Regions from separate parts of the Clostridium budayi genome, predicted to be linked through region 3. Evidence: riboswitches for the same ligand, from Rfam matches in the RefSeq annotation. Region 3 holds a riboswitch; each other region holds the start of a gene.
The links. A riboswitch is a leader RNA that binds a small molecule or an ion and turns the genes downstream of it on or off. The one in region 3 is predicted to bind S-adenosylmethionine.

Region 1 (3,111 bases), 170 kb from region 3:
ATTTTGGAAAAGGTCTTTCAGAAAGCTATAGTGCTTTTTCTGATACTATAGCTAAAGAATACGGTGTTACTTTAACTAAATCTTTAAATGTAGAAATTCCATCTAAGGATAAATCTTCTTATAGTTATACATTTATATTTATAGTATTAGTAATTTTATTTCTATACGATTTAATATTTAATAATGGAAGAATTTTCTCAACTATTTTAACATTTATCTTTTTAAACGGAGGAAGAAACCATAGAGGCGGAGGCCCTTCTGGAGGTGGAGGCTTCGGTGGATTTGGCGGAGGCTCTTCTGGTGGTGGAGGCTTCGGCGGTTTCGGCGGAGGTTCTTCCGGCGGTGGAGGTTCTTCTGGAGGATGGTAAAAAAAGGTGCTCTATTTAAGAGCACCTTTTATAATTACATGTATTTTTTGATTTCTTCTACTTTATCTAAGTTTTCCCATGGTAATTCAGCATCTGTTCTTCCGAAATGTCCATAAGCTGCTGTTTGTTTGTATATAGGTCTTCTAAGATCTAAGTCTCTTATTATAGCACCTGGTCTTAAATCGAATACCTTTTGTACTATTTCAACTATTTCTTCTTCTGATTTCTTTCCTGTTCCAAATGTATCTACTTGGATTGAAACTGGCTTTGCAACACCTATAGCATAAGCTAATTGTATTTCTAACTTATCAGCTATTCCTGCTGCAACTAAGTTCTTAGCAACCCATCTTGCTGCGTATGCTGCTGATCTATCAACCTTTGTTGGGTCTTTTCCTGAGAATGCTCCACCACCGTGTCTTCCCATTCCGCCGTAAGTATCAACGATGATCTTTCTTCCTGTTAATCCACTATCTCCTTGTGGTCCACCAACAACGAATCTTCCTGTTGGGTTTATGTAATACTTAGTATTTTCATCTAATAATTCAGCAGGTATTACATAATCAATAACATGTTTTCTTAAATCTGCTTGTATTTGTTCTAAAGTTACTTCTTCATCGTGTTGAGTTGAAATAACTATTGCATCTATTCTCTTTGGCTTGTCGTGTTCGTATTCAACTGTAACTTGAGTTTTTCCGTCTGGTCTTAAGTATTTTAAAGTACCATTCTTTCTTACTTCTGTAAGTCTTCTTGATAATCTGTGAGCCATTGCAATTGGAGCTGGCATAAATTCTTCTGTTTCATTTGTAGCGTATCCGAACATCATTCCTTGGTCTCCAGCACCTACTGCTTCAACATCATCTTTTTCACCTTGTCTTGATTCAAGAGCCTCGTCAACTCCCATAGCTATATCTGATGATTGTTCATCGATAGTTGTCATTACTGCACAAGTATCACAGTCAAATCCGTATTTAGCTCTATCATATCCGATTTCTCTTATTGTTTCTCTAACAACTTTTGGAATATCAACATAACAGTTAGTTGAGATTTCTCCCATAACCATTACCATACCTGTTGTTGTGCAAGTTTCACAAGCAACTCTAGCATGTGGATCCTTTTCTAAAATAGCATCTAATACTGAATCTGAGATTTGGTCACAGATTTTATCTGGATGTCCTTCAGTAACTGATTCTGATGTAAATAATCTTCTCATTCTTCTTCTCCTTATAATATATATTTTTTTAAATAAAAAAAACTCTTCGATAAGAAGAGAACTAGTTTCCTAATCTTTCTTATCTTGTAGATTACTCTACAGGAATTAGCACCACACTTTAATAATTAAATTATTTGTAGGTTGCTGGGTTTCAAAGGGCCATTTCCCTCCACCTCTCTTGATAAGAGTTATGTATTTATTTTTAAGTGAATTTCTTTGAAAATTGTAACACATAGAATTTAGCTAGTCAATACATTTTATTCATGTAAAATTCTTCTATATTTTATAAGTTCACAATTTTTTTCTCTCTATTTTTATTTAAATTTACCTATTAATTGCTATATTATTAGCTTTACCTATATAGTGTTTTTTTATAACATAATATTTTGTAAATATATAACTTAATATTTTATTGTTAATATTCACCACTTATTAAAATACTAAATATTTAGATAAATAAAAAAACATCAAGAATATTCTTGATGTTAATGGTGGTGGAGGAAGGATTCGAACCTTCGAAGTCAACTGACAACAGATTTACAGTCTGCCCCCTTTGGCCACTCGGGAACTCCACCTAAATTGGAGCTGATGATCGGACTTGAACCGATAACCTGCTGATTACAAGTCAGCTGCTCTGCCAATTGAGCCACATCAGCATATAAAGTTTTAATTATAAAATTCAAAAATGATATGGTGGGCACAACAGGGATCGAACCTGTGACCCCCTGCTTGTAAGGCAGGTGCTCTCCCAGCTGAGCTATGCGCCCATAAATGGTGGTGGAGGAAGGATTCGAACCTTCGAAGTCGACTGACAACAGATTTACAGTCTGCCCCCTTTGGCCACTCGGGAACTCCACCTAGTTTGGAGCTGATGATCGGACTTGAACCGATAACCTGCTGATTACAAGTCAGCTGCTCTGCCAATTGAGCCACATCAGCAATATATCATTTTTAAAATTTTATGGTGGGCACAACAGGGATCGAACCTGTGACCCCCTGCTTGTAAGGCAGGTGCTCTCCCAGCTGAGCTATGCGCCCATAAAATGGTGGTGGAGGAAGGATTCGAACCTTCGAAGTCAACTGACAACAGATTTACAGTCTGCCCCCTTTGGCCACTCGGGAACTCCACCAAAACTTTATTTTTTCTTGTCTGTTAGGCGTTTGCCCAACCGACAATAGTTAGTATATAGTCTCCTACCCTATATTTCAAATGACAAAACAGGTCAAATATGGAGATTATATTTTATATTCTACCTATATCTCTAAAATACTCCTATTTTTATCAATAAACATATTTTTATATTAGTTCATGCCTTCTAATAACTTTATATTTATATAAGGTGATAATATCTCCTTAATTTCTTTATAGTCTTCATCCGTAAGTCTACGTTTAATTATATTAAATGCCTCTGCTACTCCTTCTTTTCCATTCTTTTTTTCTAAACTTTCTTTTATTCTTTCAACATCAACTGCAGACATTTTGTTTGCTACTGATAATAATTTTGTCTTATCTTTAAATGATAATCTATCAAG
Region 2 (3,111 bases), 130 kb from region 3:
TTTCCTTCAAGAACTAATGTTGTTCCAATAACCTCTACTCCATTTTCTAAAATATTTATAGGATATTCTTTATATATAATTTTTGGTGCAAATAACTTTTTTCCCTCTTCTATTGTGTCTTGTATTTTTAGAAGAAGTTCTTCTTCTATTTTTTGGCCTTTATAACCTAAATAGCGAAAAACTTCATTTTCATCAATATTTATTTCTATATTAGTCTTCTCCATAAATATTTAATGAAAAACCTTTCTCTAATATTTCTTTTGCATATTCCTTTGCTCCAAAAAGGGAAAGATCCTTATAATTACCACATTGAATTTCATTATTTGCTGGAACTTCTGTTGCCTTTAATACAATCTCTAAAACTTTTTCTACTGCACTTTTAACTTCTGCAGGGTCCCTATCTCCCCAAATAATCATATAAAAACCTGTTCTGCATCCCATTGGAGATATATCTATAACTCCATCTAGGAAATCTCTTATATTATAAGCTAAAAGATGCTCTAAGGCATGCATAGCTGCTGTTCCAAACGCTTCTTTATTAGGTTGTAGAAATCTTATATCAAATTTACTTATAGAATCTCCTAAATTACCTTTAAGATTTCCACATTTCCTTATATATGGTGCTTTGACTTTTCTATGATCTAATTCAAAACTTTCAACTTTTTTCATGCTATTGTTTCCCCCTTATTATTTATTGATTTAACTATTACTTCTATATTTTCTTTAATCCTTCTTGCAACATATGGGTTATTCATTGTGTATAAATGAATTCCATCCACCCCACTAGATGCTAAATCTATTATTTGTTCTATTGCATAAGCAATACCAGCCTCTCTTAAAGCTTCACTATCATACTCATACTTATCCATTATCTTTTTAAATTTTAATGGTATAGTTGCACCACAAAGTGATGTAATTCTATCTATTTGCTTCTTATTTACAACAGGCATAATTCCAGCTTGAATTGGTACATTAATACCGCTACCTTTTGCCTTATCTAAAAAATCATAGTATATATTATTATCAAAAAATAACTGAGATATAAAACTCGATGTTCCAGATTCAATTTTCCTTTTCATATTCATTATTTCAGCTTCAATACCTTTATTTTCTATATGCCCTTCTGGATAACATGCTGATATTATATTAAACTTTTCTTTTTCATTTACGTATTTTATAAGATCTGTTGCATACTTATATTCACCGGCTCCATTGTCATTATTGTCTCCTCTTAATGCAAGAATGTTTGTTATTCCTTCAAGTTCTAATCTCTCCATAATATAATCTATATTTTCTTTCTTAGAAGATATACATGTTAAATGTGCTAGCGCTTCTATGTTGTATACGTTTTTTATTAATGATGAAATTTCAGAAGTCTTATTATTTATAAGGCTTCCACCTGCCCCATAGGTTACACTAATAAAATCTGGTTTTAAAGTGCTAAGCTCATTTAAAGCTTTATAAATTGTTTTAACAGGTGAAGTATTTTTAGGTGGAAATACCTCAAAAGATAAAATTAATCTTTTACTATCAAAAAGTTTTCTAATATTCATAAAAAGCCCCCTTATTAATAAAAAAGGTCCTAGGATAATACCTAAGACCTGTAATCTTAAATTTATATCCTTATCTATCTGGAATTAGCACCACATTTTTATATAGGTTGCTGGGCTTCATAGGGCCAGTCCCTCCGCCACTCTTGATAAGTTTTTCCAATTGTTGTATTTTATTATATACTAAACACTTTTATTTGTAAATATATTCTATTTTGTATTATTAAAATATTCATCTTTAAATACAGCCATTAATATTACATCTGCGTACTTTCCTTCTCTATATAATTCCTTTTTTAACCTTCCTTCTTCCTTAAATCCTAATTTTTTATAACAAGCTATTGCTCTACTGTTAAACTCATATACACTAAGCTTTACTTTCTCCATATTACATTCATTAAAAATAAAATCTATAAGTGTTTTTAATGCATCATAGCCATAGCCTTTTCCCCAATAATTTTTATCTCCAATCATAATTCCAACTGTACAATTTCTATTTTTTATACTAGTCTCATTTATACTACATCCACCGATTATATTTCCACTTTCTAAATCTTCTATTGCAAAGTCATAAGTTTGATCATTAGCTCTTTTTCTTTTTACCCATTCCTCTTCTTGCCACTTTGTTAATGGAAGTACTGTTTCAAGATCTAGAAATTTTTTTACTTCATAATCATTTATAAACTCATAAAGTTTTTCTATATCTTCCTCACAATGACACCTAAGTAATACCTTTTTCCCTTTATACATAAATATTCCCCCTTCATTTATTTTTTATATATTACCAATTAAGGCATCATAAGTCAATTAAAATATAAAAAAAGAGTAAGCTAATGCTTACTCTTTTATGTTATGACCCTTTTACGGGTGATTATAAAATACTAATAAAATTGATGCACATGCACATAGGATACTAATTCCAACTATTAAATGTACAATTTGTGGCTTAGTAAGACCCTTTTCCTCTAGTCTAAAATGCATTTGACTTCTATCAGCTTGATATACTGGCTTTCCTTCATTAAATCTTTTTAGTATAACAAAGATATTATCAAATATAGGAACAGCAATTGCTAATACTGGTGCTACTAAACTTAATACAGTTGCTTGTTTAAATGCGCCATCTAAAGCGATTATACTAAGTATAAATCCTAAAAAGTTTGCACCTGAGTCACCCATGAATACTCTAGCTGGATATTTATTATAAACTAAAAATCCACCAATAACTCCAGCAAGTATTATTGAAACTGTTGCTGAGTAGCTTTGGCCTAATATAATTGCGGCAATAAAAAATGTACCTGACGATACAAGAGATATACTTCCAGCTAAACCATCCATTCCGTCTGACCAATTTATAACAGTTGTAACCCCAAATATCCAAGTTACACTAAGAACAAACTTTAAAAAATCATTTAACTCAATATACTGTCCTGTAAAAATGTTAGTAAACCCATTAAAGGAAACCCCTGCTTTAAAAACTATAATAGCTGCTAATATCTGTATTATTAATCTTGGCATTATAGGGAATTCTTTTCCCTTTGATTTATAATAATCATCTACAAGA
Region 3 (3,111 bases):
GGACCATATTCACAAGCTATCAAGATTGGAGATATGATTTTTACATCAGGACAAATTCCAATAAACCCTGAAACAAAAGAACTAGTTACTGAAATTAAGAAGGCAACTAAACAAAGTCTAACAAACATTAAAAACATATTAGAAGAAGCTGGAACAAGTATGGATAAGGTTGTTAAAACTACTGTATTCGTTAAAGATTTAAACGATTTTGCAGCAGTTAATGAAGTTTATGCTACTTTCTTTGAGGGGAAACCACCAGCAAGAAGTTGTGTTCAAGTGGCTAAACTACCACTAGATGCTCCAGTTGAAATTGAAGTAATTGCAACTATGTAATTATTTGTTTTACAATTTTAATTATATGTTAAGATAGTGAAAAAGCCTAAGAATTTAAAATGAATTCTTAGGCTTTTTCACTATAGATTAATTAAAGAAATAAATTAAAGTTAATATGATTTATATAAATAAAAATATGGAATATTATAAGAATATAGAGCATATATTAAATACAAATTATGTAAAGCTTGAGGTGGGAAAATGTACATATTACTTATGAAAATAACAATAAGAAGTGAATGGGTTAATTCTTTAAAAGAAAAAAGAATGATAGTTAGAAGCATAAGTCAAAGGCTTAAAAATAAATTTAATATTTCCCTTGGTGAAGTAGATAATATGGATAATCATAAGTTAATTACAATAGGACTTTCATCAATTTGTGGAAATAATAAAATAGCAGATAGTATGAAGGAGAAAATATTAGAATTTATAGATGATAATGCTGAGGGAGAAATTATAGATATTTTATGGGACGTAGAGAAATTTTAATATTTACTAAAATATGATGAACAATAAGTATCAGTTATACATAGATTAATGATAAATAACACATTAGAAAGGCAGATGCTTTATAAGACTAAAGATATAAAATTATATTATTTTTAAAAACTAATATAAAAAATTATTATATAAAAATTTTTTATAAAAGGTTATTGACAAAGTATTAAAAACATAATATATTATATATAAGTAGTTTATGGATAAAATTTCAAATTAAATTATTTATTTACAAAATAAAATATCGAATTCTTATCAAGAGTGGTGGAGGGACTGGCCCTATGAAGCCCAGCAACCTGCTAAATTAATAGCAAGGTTTAAATATATTTTATATTTAAATTGTTATTTTAGTGTGGTGCTAAATCCTGCAGATTTAATATCTGATAGATAAGGGAATACATTAATAGGGCAAGGAACGTTTCATGCACTAGAGATTTATTCTCTAGTGCATTTTTTATTTTCTAAAAAAGGGGGCTTTAAGTATATGATAAAGGTTAAAAATTTAAAAAAGAAATTTGGGGAGATAGAAGTTTTAAAAGATATATCCTTAGAAGTTAAAAAAGGAGAGATATACGGAATAATAGGTCATAGTGGAGCTGGTAAATCAACGCTTTTAAGATGTTTAAATGGATTAGAAAGCTATGATACAGGAAGTATTTTAATAAAGGATAAGGAAATTAAGGATTTAAACAAACTAGAAATAAGAGAACTTAGAAAAGATATCGGAATGATATTTCAAAATTTTAACTTATTAGAAAGAAAAAATGTGTATGAAAATATAGCACTTCCATTAGAACTTTGGGGATATAAAAAAGAACAAGTTAAGGAGAGGGTTTTAGAATTACTAAAGCTTGTAGATTTAGAAAATAAAATTAAAAGTATGCCGTCAGAATTAAGTGGTGGTCAAAAGCAAAGAGTTGCAATTGCAAGAGCATTAGCATTAAAACCAAGTATACTGTTTTGTGATGAAGCTACCTCAGCATTAGATCCTAAAACAACTAAGGACATACTATCATTAATTTTAAAAATAAATAAAGAAATTGGGATAACTATAGTAATGGTAACTCACCAAATGGAGGTGGTAAAAGAAGTTTGTGAAAAAATAACACTTTTAGAAGGGGGAAAAATTAAAGCACAAGGCAGGGCTGAAGAATTATTTTTAAAGCCAGGAGTTTCGCTTAAAAAATTCCTTGGAGAAAATGATATAGACCTATTACCAGAGAGCGGAATAAATATAAAAATATTTTTCCCAAAAGATTCATCAGAAAATGCACTTATAACTAAAATGGCAAGAGACACAAATGTAGATTTTTCAATAGTATGGGGCAAGCTAGAAAGGTTTAGAGAAAGTGTTCTAGGAAATTTAGTTATAAATATAAATGATGAAGACAAAGATATTATATTTAATTATCTAAAAGAAAAAAATGTTCAGTGGGAGGTATTATAAATGTTTGAAGAAATATTAAAAGCTACGTGGGAAACAGGATATATGGTTTTTTTATCAACATTTTTTGCTCTTATAGTTGGATTCATTATTGCAATAGCTTTAACTTTAACAGCTAAAGATGGATTAAAACCAAACAAAGGAATATATAGTGTACTAGATTTTATAGTTAATATATTAAGAAGCTTTCCATTTGTAATACTTATGGTTGCAGTATTCCCACTAAGCAGAATAATAGTTGGAACAACTGTTGGAAAAGAAGCAATGATAGTTCCATTAACTATAGCAACAGCACCTTTTATTGCACGAATTATAGAAAGTGCATTAAGAGAGGTGGACAAAGGAGTTGTAGAAGCTGCAAAATCTTTTGGTGCATCAGATAGTCAAATAATATTTAAAGTTATGCTTAAAGAAGCAGTACCATCAATAGTTTCAGGATTAACTTTAACTATAATTAGTGTAATTGGATATTCAGCAATGGCAGGGGCAATAGGTGCAGGTGGACTTGGAGATGTTGCTATAAGATATGGTTATCATAGATACCAAACAGATTACATGATTGTAACAGTAATATTATTAATAATTATAGTTCAGGGGCTACAAAGTCTAGGAAATTATTTTTATAAAAGACTTTCAAAATAATAAGTATAAAAGCAATAAGTGAAAAAATAAAAAGGGGGATTTTAATATGAAAAAAAGAACAATAATATCATCAATATTAGTAGGAGTATTATCATTAGCGTTAGTAGGTTGTGGTGGAAATAGTAAAGGGGACGATAAGACTATAACAATAGGTGTTACACCAGTTCCTCATAAAGAAATTGTAGAACATATAA

Region 1: linked by a shared signal. The riboswitch ahead of metK (methionine adenosyltransferase) and the one ahead of ACZ5TJ_RS11825 (methionine ABC transporter ATP-binding protein) in region 3 are both predicted to bind S-adenosylmethionine.
Region 2: linked by a shared signal. The riboswitch ahead of metF (methylenetetrahydrofolate reductase [NAD(P)H]) and the one ahead of ACZ5TJ_RS11825 (methionine ABC transporter ATP-binding protein) in region 3 are both predicted to bind S-adenosylmethionine.

Annotation. Positions count from the first base shown of each region.
Region 1 covers NZ_AP042456.1:2,633,663-2,636,773, forward strand. Annotated here, with positions in the region: gene ACZ5TJ_RS12645 (TPM domain-containing protein) at 1-368, shown strand, start outside; gene metK (methionine adenosyltransferase) at 403-1,578, opposite strand; SAM riboswitch class I at 1,655-1,766, opposite strand; tRNA gene ACZ5TJ_RS12655 (tRNA-Tyr) at 2,068-2,153, opposite strand; tRNA gene ACZ5TJ_RS12660 (tRNA-Thr) at 2,159-2,234, opposite strand; tRNA gene ACZ5TJ_RS12665 (tRNA-Val) at 2,270-2,345, opposite strand; tRNA gene ACZ5TJ_RS12670 (tRNA-Tyr) at 2,351-2,436, opposite strand; tRNA gene ACZ5TJ_RS12675 (tRNA-Thr) at 2,442-2,517, opposite strand; tRNA gene ACZ5TJ_RS12680 (tRNA-Val) at 2,541-2,616, opposite strand; tRNA gene ACZ5TJ_RS12685 (tRNA-Tyr) at 2,623-2,708, opposite strand; gene ACZ5TJ_RS12690 (hypothetical protein) at 2,881-3,111, opposite strand, start outside.
Region 2 covers NZ_AP042456.1:2,332,126-2,335,236, forward strand. Annotated here, with positions in the region: gene ACZ5TJ_RS11180 (methionine synthase) at 1-224, opposite strand, end outside; gene ACZ5TJ_RS11185 (S-ribosylhomocysteine lyase) at 211-669, opposite strand; gene metF (methylenetetrahydrofolate reductase [NAD(P)H]) at 666-1,553, opposite strand; SAM riboswitch class I at 1,621-1,706, opposite strand; gene ACZ5TJ_RS11195 (GNAT family N-acetyltransferase) at 1,761-2,300, opposite strand; gene ACZ5TJ_RS11200 (MraY family glycosyltransferase) at 2,412-3,111, opposite strand, start outside.
Region 3 covers NZ_AP042456.1:2,463,636-2,466,746, reverse strand. Annotated here, with positions in the region: gene ACZ5TJ_RS11835 (RidA family protein) at 1-333, shown strand, start outside; gene ACZ5TJ_RS11830 (DUF503 domain-containing protein) at 535-822, shown strand; SAM riboswitch class I at 1,081-1,225, shown strand; gene ACZ5TJ_RS11825 (methionine ABC transporter ATP-binding protein) at 1,316-2,278, shown strand; gene ACZ5TJ_RS11820 (methionine ABC transporter permease) at 2,279-2,917, shown strand; gene ACZ5TJ_RS11815 (MetQ/NlpA family ABC transporter substrate-binding protein) at 2,964-3,111, shown strand, end outside.